DNA from 2 places in the Streptomyces sp. NPDC017991 genome. Region 2 is predicted to be linked to the other one. Evidence: riboswitches for the same ligand, from Rfam matches in the RefSeq annotation. Region 2 holds a riboswitch; the other holds the start of a gene.
What was found. A riboswitch is a leader RNA that binds a small molecule or an ion and turns the genes downstream of it on or off. The one in region 2 is predicted to bind cyclic di-AMP.

Region 1: linked by a shared signal. The riboswitch ahead of ACH4DZ_RS24480 (C40 family peptidase) and the one ahead of ACH4DZ_RS12740 (M23 family metallopeptidase) in region 2 are both predicted to bind cyclic di-AMP.

What each region holds. Positions count from the first base shown of each region.
Region 1 is NZ_JBIRGP010000008.1:293,450-299,244, reverse strand. It holds gene ACH4DZ_RS24495 (helix-turn-helix domain-containing protein) at 1-26, opposite strand, end outside; gene ACH4DZ_RS24490 (ATP-binding protein) at 287-730, shown strand; gene ACH4DZ_RS24485 (DUF6328 family protein) at 781-1,275, opposite strand; gene ACH4DZ_RS24480 (C40 family peptidase) at 1,420-1,893, opposite strand; cyclic di-AMP (ydaO/yuaA leader) riboswitch at 1,897-2,083, opposite strand; gene ACH4DZ_RS24475 (hypothetical protein) at 2,431-2,739, opposite strand; gene ACH4DZ_RS24470 (ATP-dependent Clp protease proteolytic subunit) at 2,747-3,445, opposite strand; gene ACH4DZ_RS24465 (DUF6415 family natural product biosynthesis protein) at 3,882-4,271, opposite strand; gene ACH4DZ_RS24460 (hypothetical protein) at 4,268-4,444, opposite strand; gene ACH4DZ_RS24455 (AraC family transcriptional regulator) at 5,133-5,795, shown strand, end outside.
Region 2 is NZ_JBIRGP010000004.1:19,550-25,344, forward strand. It holds gene trmB (tRNA (guanosine(46)-N7)-methyltransferase TrmB) at 1-8, shown strand, start outside; gene ACH4DZ_RS12730 (PrsW family intramembrane metalloprotease) at 65-1,375, shown strand; gene ACH4DZ_RS12735 (aldo/keto reductase) at 1,601-2,545, opposite strand; gene ACH4DZ_RS12740 (M23 family metallopeptidase) at 2,609-3,661, opposite strand; cyclic di-AMP (ydaO/yuaA leader) riboswitch at 3,673-3,830, opposite strand; gene ACH4DZ_RS12745 (PP2C family protein-serine/threonine phosphatase) at 4,157-5,290, opposite strand; tRNA gene ACH4DZ_RS12750 (tRNA-Met) at 5,467-5,540, opposite strand; gene ACH4DZ_RS12755 (dihydrofolate reductase family protein) at 5,593-5,795, opposite strand, start outside.

The sequences.
Region 1 (5,795 bases), on a different contig from region 2:
CGGCGCACCGCGGGGCCGTACTGCATGGCCGTCTCCTTCCGACCGTCGCGCAAGCGCTATGGCGCCCGGCGTCACGCCGACGGTAGAGGACAAACCAGCTGCCCGCCCAAATACGGTCGACGGTCGCAGAGTTCACCGCTTCGAGCGACAGATATATGCATATCTTGGTGGATCGGCACCACGAACGCCGAGGTAGTGGCACTCTGGCGCAAGCACCAGTCCGGGACCGTCTCGAAGTCATCCGCTTCGGTCGGACCCCGGTCCCGTGGGAAAGGGACGACGTCGCATGGCAGACCACCAGGAAGCATCCGTCACTCTGCCGAGCGATCCCGCCTCGGTCTCCGCCGCCCGTACGTATGTCACCGACGTCCTGGCCGAATGGGGACTGCCGTCCGACTCGGAGACCGCCGACACGGTTCGGCTCATCGTCTCCGAACTCACCACGAACGCGGTACAGCACACCTTCGGACTGTCACCCACGTTCACGGTGGACATCGAACTCGACCGTGACGAACAACTGCGCATCGGTGTGACCGACAGCCACCCGCGCTTTCCGAAACGGCTGCCCGCGGCCGTCCAGCAGGACAACGGCCGGGGCATGGTGATCATCCGCTGGCTGACCGCGGAATCCGGGGGCAAGCTCACGGTCCGGCCCACCAGAGAGGGCGGAAAGACCGTGTCGATCACGCTGCCCTGGACGGCACCCGCGGAACCGGCCCGGGCCGACTGACCGCCTTCGGGGGCGCTGCGCGGGACTCTCGGAACACCCGCCGGTCGGCCCTAGTCGTCCGAGGCCTTGTCGGCGGCCCGCTTCAGGAGGTACGGCAGGACCTCCCACAGACCGACGCAGAGGAGCAGCGTGGTCGCCCCGGCCGCGATCCCCTCGGTCCGGTCCACCGCCACGTCCACGACGAGCAGCACGGAACCGGTGAGAGCGAGCGCGAGCACGGCCAGACCGACCTGCGCGAGCCGGGACGAGGCATTGACCACCAGGGGCTTGGCGCCCTGCCGGAACAGCCGGCGGTGCACGGCGGCGGGGGCCGTGAAGAGCGCGGCGGCCAGGACCGAGAGCAGCAGGGTGACGACGTACGTGGTGCGCTGCACGGTGTCGAGGGACGGGAATCGCGGGGTGAAGGCGAGGGTCAGCAGGAAGGCGAAGAGGATCTGGACGCCCGTCTGGGTGACCCGAAGCTCCTGGAGGAGTTCGAGGAAGTTCCGGTCGGCGCGCTCAAGACGGGTCTCGTTGCGCTCCTCGTGGTGGTGCAGATCGGCCATGAGTGAACGAGTAACCATTCAGCCGCCGAAATCACGCGTCGCGCCCGGCTCGTGCCCGGGACGTGCCCGGGTCGCGTACGGGCGTCGTGCCCGGGTCCCTCACGGGGTGGTCGCGGTGATCACCGCGACCACCCCGTGGGCGGATCACCTGACCCGGCCGTACCAGACGCTCTTGGTCCAGATCTTCTGGAGCTTCACCACGTCCCCGGTCTTCGGGGAGTGCCAGATCCGTCCCTTCCCGGCGTAGATGCCCACGTGGTAGACGTTCCGGCCCGAGTGGAAGAAGACCAGGTCCCCCTGCTTGCGGTTCGAGGAGGAGACGTGGTTCGTCTTGTTGTACTGAGCCGCGGCCGTGCGGGGCAGCTTCTTACCCGCCTTCTTGAACGAGTAGAGCGTGAGGCCGGAGCAGTCGAAGCGCTTGGGTCCCACGGCCCCGTACTTGTACGGGGAGCCCTTCTTGGAGGCCGCCACCTTGAGTGCCTTCGTCGCGGGAGTGGCCGCTTCCGCGTCGGACGCGAAGCCCGGGGCCACTATGCCGCCACCTACGGCGGCGATGGTGAGAACCGATGCGGTACCGGCCCTGCTGAACAGCGACGGGACACGATTGAGCGCAGTCATGCGCAACCCTTCGTCAGCCGCCTGTGAAGGATGACCTGTCGGATTCGGGCTGGCGAAGTTGCCCGGCCGCAGCTGCGGCTTCACCCCAAGGGCCACTCGGATCTCTCCGGCGGCCCGTCGTGCCTGGGTCCTCCACTCCTGCCGATGCACTTCTGTCGACCGGTCATCCGGGCAGCGGCAGGACTCGGCGTCCGCCCGGACCGCCCCGCCGCTTCTGGCGGGGGCTTGTCGTCGCAGGGATCTTGACGCACTGATGTCCCAAAAGCCGAGTGGAATCGGCGATTTGTGGGCTTACTCACCACTCACCCGTTCGGGTGGACACCCCGTTCCACGGGTGGGTGTCGAGGGCCTCAAGGACCCCCGCACCAGCACCGGAATGACTAATTCCGCCCCGGACGTACGCGCGTTGCGCAACTCCCACGGGCTTGTGGGGGCAGCTTCGGCTACGCCAACCGGGGGTACGCCTTCTGGTCCGTTTCAACTCTGCTGCGGACGCCTCGTCAAGTGCCTGCGTGAGGCCGGAACGAGGGGCGTACGTCAGGTGTCGGAGCCGGGCGGCAGGGCGACCCGGCCCGCCCTTCGCTCACCGTCGAGGACGCGCAGGGCCCGCGCCAGGGTCGCCGCGTGCAGCTCGTGTTCACCCCGCTGGTGCATCAGGGTCAGCGCGTCGCGCAGCGCGATGGCCCTGCCCACCAGCGCCTGGGCCGCACGCAGTCCGCGGTAGGTGTCGTCGGAGTGGGCCGGGTTGATCCGGCCGAGCAGGTCGATCACCTCCAGATAGCGGTCGATCAGCTCGGCCTCGGCCCGGGTCAGGGCCGGCAGCGGGGGCAACTCGGGCGGGAGCATCGGCGGATCACCCCACGCCGGGTGCGTCGGAGCCGCCGGACGTGCCGGGCGCGCCGAGGGCGGCTTTGCGGCTGGGGACGATCCGGTCGACCAGCCCGTATTCCAGCGCCTGGCGAGCGTCGAGGATCATGTCGCGCTCGATGTCCGCGCCGATCCGCTCCCGGCTCCGCCCCGTGTGCCGGGCGAGCATCTCCTCCATCCGGGTGCGGGTGCGCAGCATTTCGTCCGCCTGGACGGCCAGGTCGGACGCCTGTCCCCGGACCGGCTCGGACAGGAACGGCTGCTGGATCAGAACGCGGGCGCCCGGCAGCGCGTACCGCTTGCCCGGTGTGCCCGCGGCCAGCAGCACCGCGGCGGCCGACGCGGCCTGCCCCAGGCAGACGGTCTCCACCTCGCAGCTGACGAACCGCATCGTGTCGTAGACGGCCGCCATCGCGCTGAAGGAGCCGCCGGGGGAGTTGATGTAGAGCGAGATGTCCCGGTCGGGTGCCTGGTACTCCAGGTGCATGAACTGCGCCATCACGTCGTTCGCGGACGTGTCGTCGATCGGCGTCCCGAGAAACACGATCCGCTCTTCGAGGAGCTTGGAGTACGGGTCCAGGGTCCGCGTCCCCGAGCTGGTGCGCTCGGTGAACTCGGGCAGGGCGAAGCGGGCGGACTGTCGGGCGGACGATCGAATGGACGGTCGGGCTGTTGAGCGGGTCACGACACACGCCTCCTCCGGGAGAGTTCCTGTGAAAAATGTACAGATTGTACAGGAGGTGCATGACGTCATGATGGGAGCGATCCTGAAGATCCACAGATCACAGCAGCTCTGACCGTGTTTACGCTGATCGTGAAGCAGGTTTCTGTAACGACCGCGCTTCGTGAACGACGTGCTCAAGCGGCCCTGTCCCTGCCGAAAATCTCGTCCGTGCGGGTCGGGCCGAGCTTGCCGTATCGGGTGGCCTGGCGGACGAAGGCGGGCGGGCGGCCTCCCACACCGCCGCGCGGCTGGCGGTTGCGGATCTGGTCGGTCTGCCCGGGGATCGTGAGCCCCACAACCGGCAACAACGGCCCAAGCGCCGCCCCCTGCTCATCAGGCGGACTCCGATAGCTCACCGAAGCCACATCTCGCGATGAAACGTTGGGGGAAACGCCCCTCAGGGGTGAGTGGCCGGGACGGCTTCCGTGAGGCGATCGAGCCGTTCGTAGAGGGCCCGTACGAGCCGGGCGCGGTTCTGGGCGCAGTGTGCGGTGCCCTGTATCGGCTGGGAAAGGCGGCCGGAGGCTTCGCGGAGGATGACTTCGGCGAGGGCGCCGCGGCCGTCGTTCTTCGGCAGGGCGGCGGCGTGACGCTGGACGTCGGCGGCGATCGCGCGGGCGTGCCCGGTCAGTTGGAGGGCGATCTGCTCGAAGTCGCCGGGCGTGAGGGTCGGGTTCTGCCACGCGAGGACGGCGGTGACGAGCGCTTCGTGCGAGGCGCGGTCCAGCGGGAGTTCGGCGTCGAGGAGGCCGTGGGGGTCGTAGAGCACGGTGTGAGCTCCGCTCATCGTTGCCTGGCCGCGTCGTCCCTGTCGCCGCCGCGCGGGGCGCTTGGGGCGGCCGGGACGGTGGTGGTGAGGAAGCAGGCGTAGCCGCGGTCGGCCCGGGCGATCAGCGCGAAGGCGGGCGGCTGGAGTCCGCGTCCTTGTTCTGCGGGTCCGGCGGGTGTGGTTGCGTTCATGGGCACCGTCTTCTGTTGCTGGGTGCGTTGGTGGCGTTCGACGCCGCGGAGGACGCCGTTCGTTCCCGCGCGGCATCCGGGTGCAGGGTCCGGGCGCCCGGATGCCGCCCACGGGCTCGCCGAGCGGGGATCCGGTCGGCCAATACTGTGGAAGGGCAGTTGCCCAGGTGAAAAGCTAGGTGCAGCTGGCTGAGGACATGGTCCGGTTAACACATGCCGTGATCCTTCAAACGCAGTTGGTGACCGTCGCGACATGTGAGCGGTCAAGGGTTCGGTGAATGGGGCGGCAGACTTCTATGGATGTTGAATGCTTCTGCACCTGATGCCCGGTGGGATCGCTCGGCCGGACCGGTTCTGCCCTGGCCGCCGCGTCGGTACCGGCAGCTCCTCGGACTGCTACCGGGGGAGGACCTGGCGACCCGCTCCGGGGCCGCTGACGGGTTCCGCCCCGCGGGCAGCCGGGCGGACGCGGCCACCCAACGGCACCGCCGCTGCGGGGGCTGCCCGGGCCGTCCACGCGGCCCCCCGGTCAGCTGCTCCGGACCGCCACCTGTCACCCGTCATCCCCGCCAACGTCACCCACGGAGTCTCCGCATTGCGCGTAAGTGTTGAGGGAGAGAAGCGCCGCCTCCCGGCCGCCGGGCATGAGACGGACGAGTCGCCGGTCCGCACCAGGAGCGAGAGGAACATGCCTGAAATTGCGGGTCTCCGCGCCCAATTGGCCCGGCCGGTGCGGCTCCGCACCGACGACCTGGACGAAGCCCGGCAGATCATCCGGCAGAACTTCTATCCCAACGTCGTCGATCTGCTCCAGCCGTCAACCGTTCTCACCGGGCACTTCGCCGTCAGCAGGCTACGCAGTGTGACGCTCGGCACCCTGCAGTTCGGTGCGGATCTGTGCATGCGCTTCGGCGAGTTGGGCGCCTACCACGTCGACCTGCCGCTGTCCGGGGCCGTGGCGTGGCACCAGGGACGCCTCGATCCGCGTCTGGCCACCGTGGACGAAGCCGCTGTCTTCGAGCCCGGCCTCAACACGGTGCTGGACCGGTGGAGCGGTGATTGCCGGCTTCTCGCGGTCAAGGTCGAACGGACCGAACTGGAGCTCCAGTTGGAGCGTCTGCTCGACGCCCCGATCCGTTTGCCCCTTCGGCTGAAGCCCGCCATGGACATTTCCCACGGCTCCGGGCGCAGCTGGGCCAAGCTGGCCCGGATGGCGGCGGAAGACGCGCAGACGTCTCAAGGGCTCATCCATCAGGAGCTGCTGGTCGACCGGTTGCACGAGGCTGTGGTGATCGGACTGCTGCTGGCCGCTGATCATCCCTACCGCGAGCAACTGGCACGGCCGGTCCCA
Region 2 (5,795 bases):
GCACCTGAGCCCCCTGACGGGGCGCTCTCGCGGGCCACGCCCCAACCTCGTTAGGGTTTTTGTCATGGCCACCAGCCCCCCACCCCCGACACCCCCCGGCCTACCCGCCGGAGGCGCCCGTCGGCACGCGCGCTGGTGGCAGCGCACCTGGGTGCGCTACGCCGCGCTGACCACGCTGCTCGCCCTGTCCGGCCTGGTCATCCTGGCCCTGGTCCGCAAGCAGACCGGCACGGAGGGCTTCCTGGTGGGCCTCGGCCTCGCCATATTCCCCGTCCCCCTGCTCGTCGCCGCGTTCCGCTGGCTGGACAGGGTCGATCCGGGCCCCTGGAGAAACCTGCTCTTCTCCTTCGCGTGGGGCGCCTGCGCCGCCGCGCTGATAGCCATCGTCGCGAACAGTTTCGCGACGCAGTGGATAGCGACGGCCACGGCGGACCCGTCCCACGCGGACACCCTCGGCGCGACGGTGATAGCGCCGATCGTCGAGGAGTCCGCGAAGGCGGCGGCGGTCCTGCTCGTCTTCCTGTTCCGCAGACGGGACTTCACGGGGATAGTCGACGGCGTGGTGATAGCGGGCGTCACGGCGACCGGCTTCGCGTTCACCGAGAACATCCTCTACCTGGGCACGGCCTTCGGCACCGACCAGCTCACCGGCGACACGGGCATCTTCTCCGTCACCGCGGCGACCTTCTTCGTACGCGTGATCATGTCGCCCTTCGCGCATCCGCTGTTCACCGTGCTGACGGGCATCGGCTTCGGCATCGCGGCGCTCTCGGCGGACCGCCACCGGCTGCGGCGCGTGCTCCTGCCCCTCACCGGGCTGCTGCTCGCGATGGGCATGCACGCGATGTGGAACGGCTCGTCGGCCTTCGGCGAGTACGGCTTCTTCGCGGTCTACGCGGCCTTCATGGTCCCGTCCTTCGGGCTGCTCACCTGGCTCGCCGTCTGGACCCGCCAGCGCGAACTGGGCACGGTCCGCACGGAACTGCCCTCGTACGCCGTGGCCGGGTGGCTGGCCGCGCCCGAGCCGTTCGTCCTCGGCTCGATGAAGGCGCGGCGGCTGGCCCGGGAGTACGCCACGCATCATGGCGGGCGGGACGCGGGGCGGGCGGTGGCGGAGTACGAGGCGTACGCGACGTCGCTGGCGTTTCTGCGCCATCGGGGGCGGCGGGGGCGGGCGGGGGCGGACTTCGCCGTGCGTGAGCGGGAGTTGCTGCACGAGCTGTGGGTGCGGCGGGAGCCGGCTCGGCCGGCGCTGGCGTACGCGGCGCGGGAGACGGCGCCGGCTTCGGCGCCCGCGCCGTGGCCTGTGCCCGGGCCTGTGCCGGGGTACGGGTATCCGCCTCCGTACCCCGCGTACAACCCGTACCGGTCCTGACGCCGTAGTGCGCAGTTCCCCGCGCCCCCGAGGACAAGCCACCCGCCGTCACGCGTGATGCCGACATTTCACGACCGGCCGTCCGTGGCTGAGCGCGCAGTTCCCCGCGCCCCTAAAGACACAAGACACCCGCCGTGACCCCTGACGCCGAGACCTCAGCGTCGGCCGTCCGTGGTCGGCCGCGCAGTTCCCCGCGCCCCTGAAAACGGGCGGATGACGTGCGTCTTATTCGGACGCGTGCGTCAGTTTGGTGAGGTCCTGGTCCGTGAGGGTGAGGTCCGCTACCGACAGGAGCGCCGGGAGCTGGGACAGTGTGCGGGCGCTGGCCAGGGGGACGGCGACCGTGGGGCGGGAGGCCAGCCAGGCCAGGGCCACGGTCGCGATCTCGGCGCCCCGTTCCTGGGCGACCTCGTCGAGCGCGGTCAGTACTCGCTGCCCCCGCTCCGACGCGAGGTGCTTGCCCGCCGCGCCGGCACGCGGGCTGTCGACCTCCGCGCCCGCCCGGTACTTGCCGGTGAGGAAGCCCGAGGCGAGCCCGTAATAGGGGACGGCGGCCAGTCCGCCCCGCGAGGCGACATCCCGCAGCGGGCCCTCGTACGTGTCGCGGGAGACGAGGCTGTACTGGGCCTGCAGCGCCACGTACCGCACGAGCCCCTCGCGGTCGGAGGCGTCCAGGGACTCCTGGAGCCGCTCGGGAGAGATGTTGGACGCGGCGATCGCCCGCACCTTGCCGGAGCGTACGAGCTCGTCCAGGACCCCGAGGAACTCCTCGACCGGCACGGAGGGGTCGTCGTAGTGGGTGTAGTACAGGTCGATGTGGTCCGTCTTCAGACGGCGCAGCGACGCCTCGGCCGCGGCCCGCACGTTCGCCGGGGACAGGCCCTTGTACGAGGGATGCGCGCCGACCTTCGTAGCGATGAGCACGTCGGCGCGGTTGCCGCGCGCGGTCAGCCACTCGCCGATGACGGTCTCGGACTCACCGCCCCCGTTGCCCGGCGCCCAGGCCGAGTACGCGTCGGCGGTGTCCACGAAGTTCCCGCCGGCGGCCGTGTACGCGTCGAGCACGGCGAAGGAGTCGTCCCGGTCGGCGGTCCAGCCGAAGACGTTGCCGCCCAGGGCGAGCGGAAACACCTCAAGGTCGGACGAACCCAGCTTGCGAAGAGAAGTCATGCCGAAAACAACGGCCGGACCGGACGGCCGTATTCCTTGCGTCGCAGGACCGCGGGGACCGGCTTACGGGTTGAGGCCCTTGCCGCGCAGCCAGGCCATCGGGTCGATGCCCGTGCCGCCGGCGGTGTGGACCTCCAGGTGGAGGTGCGCGCCGGTCACGTTGCCGGTGGCACCGACGCGGCCGATGACGTCGCCGGTACTGACCTTCTGCCCGACACTGACGCCGATCGACGACTGGTGGGCGAACCACAGCTCCGTACCGTCGTCGAGCGTGAGGACCGTGCGGTAGCCGTACGAGCCGCTCCAGCCCGCCTCCGTGATCGTGCCGCTGTGAATGGCCTTGATCGGGGTACCCGTGGGAGCGGCGAAGTCCAGACCCGTGTGCTGACCGGAGGACCACAGCGAGCCGGACTGCCCGAAGGTGGAGGTGATCGTGTACGAGGAGGTGGGCAGTGTGAACTGCTTGGCGAGCGCGACGAGGCGCGCGGCCTCGACCTTCGCCTTGGCCTCCTCCTCCTTCTTCTCCTTCGCGGCGGCGGCCTTGGCCTTCGCCGCGTCCTGCTCCTTGGCCGCGAGCGTGGCGGCCTTCTTCGCGGCGGCGGCCTCGGCGGCCGCCTGGGCCTCGCGGTCGACCTGGTCCTGCTGGAGCTCGGCCTGGAGCATGATGCGCGAGCGCAGGGCCTCACCGGCGTCGGCGTTGCCCTCCTCGGCGTCGGCCTCGGTGAGTCCTGCGGCGGTGAGCGCCGTGCTGGAACCCTCGGGGGCCTCTTCGTCGTCGGAGATCAGCGAGCCGACGTTCGGCAGGTCGGGGATCGAGATCGACACCGGCGGCTTGCCGGTCTGCGCGGAGGCCATGCCGCCCGCGCCGACGGCGGCTATGACACCGACGCCCAGAACGGTGGAGCTGCGGGCGAGTCCCCCGCCACGCTGCTTGGAGACGCGGTGCTTGCCACGGACGGGAACGACGGTGTCCGCGCTGGGATTCCAGGGCTCCCAGGTCTCGTCGTCCTTGCGGGCGCCGAAGGCGAAGGTGTCGGGCTTCTTCTCGCCCGAGGTCTCTCCCGTCACCTCGTCCGGCATGAACGACGGTGTGGGGGCAGGCCTGTTGAACGCCACGTGGGCGCGCTCCTTTCCTTCCTTCTCGCCTACCGGGTTAGCTGACGGGTTCGGAGCAGGAAGGTCTCCTACGCGCGTCAACCGCGGTGTTCACCACCACGAAAGACACGCGATTCACCCCATGTAGGTGGTTCCCCGGTTCCCTTGCGGGATTCGGCGCGTGCGCACGGAGCCGTCTCTTGTGACGGCTGGGACACCGCGCTGCGTTATCGAACGTTAATAGACGCAGGCACCGGATTCCAAGCTGTTCCTGATGATCGTTACGGCTCCCGGCCTGGACTTAAACACTGCGAGCGGGGTAAATCGGGCGAGTTGATCGTCATTCACAGGTACCGCTTTTGTTGATGGTGCGTCAGTTGTTATGCGCAGGGGCGTCGTTCGACTACTGCAGGTGATATAGGTCCGGAGAGGCGCCCGGACACCCCCACAGCCATCACGGTCAACACGGCCGTCACGGCCATCAGGACCGCTACAGCCGCACAACCCTCACCGCCCTCACGGCCGCCGGACGGCGAGCAGCGCCATGTCGTCCGTACCGCCGCCCCCGGTGTACCGGGCCACGTCGTCCACCAGCTCGGCGAGCAGCGCGTCGGGCCCGGCGAACCGCCGTCCGGACAGCCGTGCCACCGGGTCGAAGAACACGCCCCGCTCGTCCCGGGCCTCGGACAGCCCGTCCGTGTGGAAGAGCAGCATGGCCCCGCACGGCAGCTCCTCCTCCTGCGCCCGGTCGGGCCAGGCGCCCAGGTCGCCCATGCCGAGCGGCAGCGCGGGTTCCGCCGCGGCGAGCGTGTGTACGGTTCCGTCGCCGCGCAGCAGAAGCGGTCCGGGATGGCCGCGGTTGACGAGTCGTACGCGCTGGGCGCCGTGCGGGATCTCGGCGAGCACGGCGGTGATGAAGCCCTCGAAGACCTCGACGCTGTCGCGCCGCACGCCCTCGCGCATCAGCGACCGCTCCAGCCGCTGGGCGACCGCCTCCAGGGTGCTCTCCTGCTCGGCGGCCTCCCGGAAAGCACCGATGACGACGGCCACGGCGGCGACCGCGCCCATGCCTTTTCCCCGCACGTCGCCCACGACGAGCCGTACGCCGTACGGGGTGTCCTGCACGGCGTAGAGGTCGCCGCCGATGAGCGCGTCGGTCTGCGCCGCCACGTACCGGACCGCGAGGTCGAGGCCCCCGGTCCGCGCGGCCGGTTCGGGCAGGACGGCCCGCTGGGCGGCCTCGGCGATCTGGTGGGCGGAGGCCAGGCGGGCGTTGCCCAGGCTCACGAGCCGGTTGATGACGACGGCGAGGCAGGCCACGACGGCCACGGTGGCGATCTCGGTGATCCCGCTCTCGTCGACGGCGAACCGCAGGGTGACGAGGACCATGGCCGCCGTCCCCGCGACGCCCGTCCACACGGTGGCGCCGAGCGACAGCAGAGGCGCGGCGACGAGCGAGGCGGCCGAGAGGAAGGGGGCGGCGGTGAAGTACTGCGGGGTGAGGAGGTCGTACAGGACACCCGCGACGATCAGCAGGGCCGGCAGTACGCGGATGACCGCGCGGGTACGGGGGTACAGGCCGGTCCGCTTGTCCGGCGGCCGGCCGAGGGAGCCCGGCGCCCGCTGCTCGACCGCTCGACGCCCGTCCACATGTCTCCTGCCCTCGACCACTCGCTCCGTCCAGAGTTCCGGGACCGGCGGGGAGGGGCGAGCGGACGGGGGCCGGGCGGGTGAGCACGAGGACCTGTTGTGCCCTCACGAGGACCTGTTGCGCCCCGGAAACACCCGAGGCCGGAATCCATTGGATTCCGGCCTCGGGCCTTCAGTAGCGGGGACAGGATTTGAACCTGCGACCTCTGGGTTATGAGCCCAGCGAGCTACCGAGCTGCTCCACCCCGCGTCGTTGAGACCACTGTACGCCATTCGCGGGACCTGACGCACACGGGTAGATGTCAGCCTCGGTTCAGGTGCCGGTTGGGCTCCTTCGCCGCGCTCTCGTACTCCGGGAGTACGAGGACATCGGCGCCCGCCGCGGCGAGCAGACCGTTCCCGTCCGCGGCGGCGACGAACGTGTCGGGCTCGCGCCACGCGGTGACGACCCGGCGCACGCCCGCGTCGAGGATCAGCCGGGCACAGGGCGCGGGCCGCGAGGCGC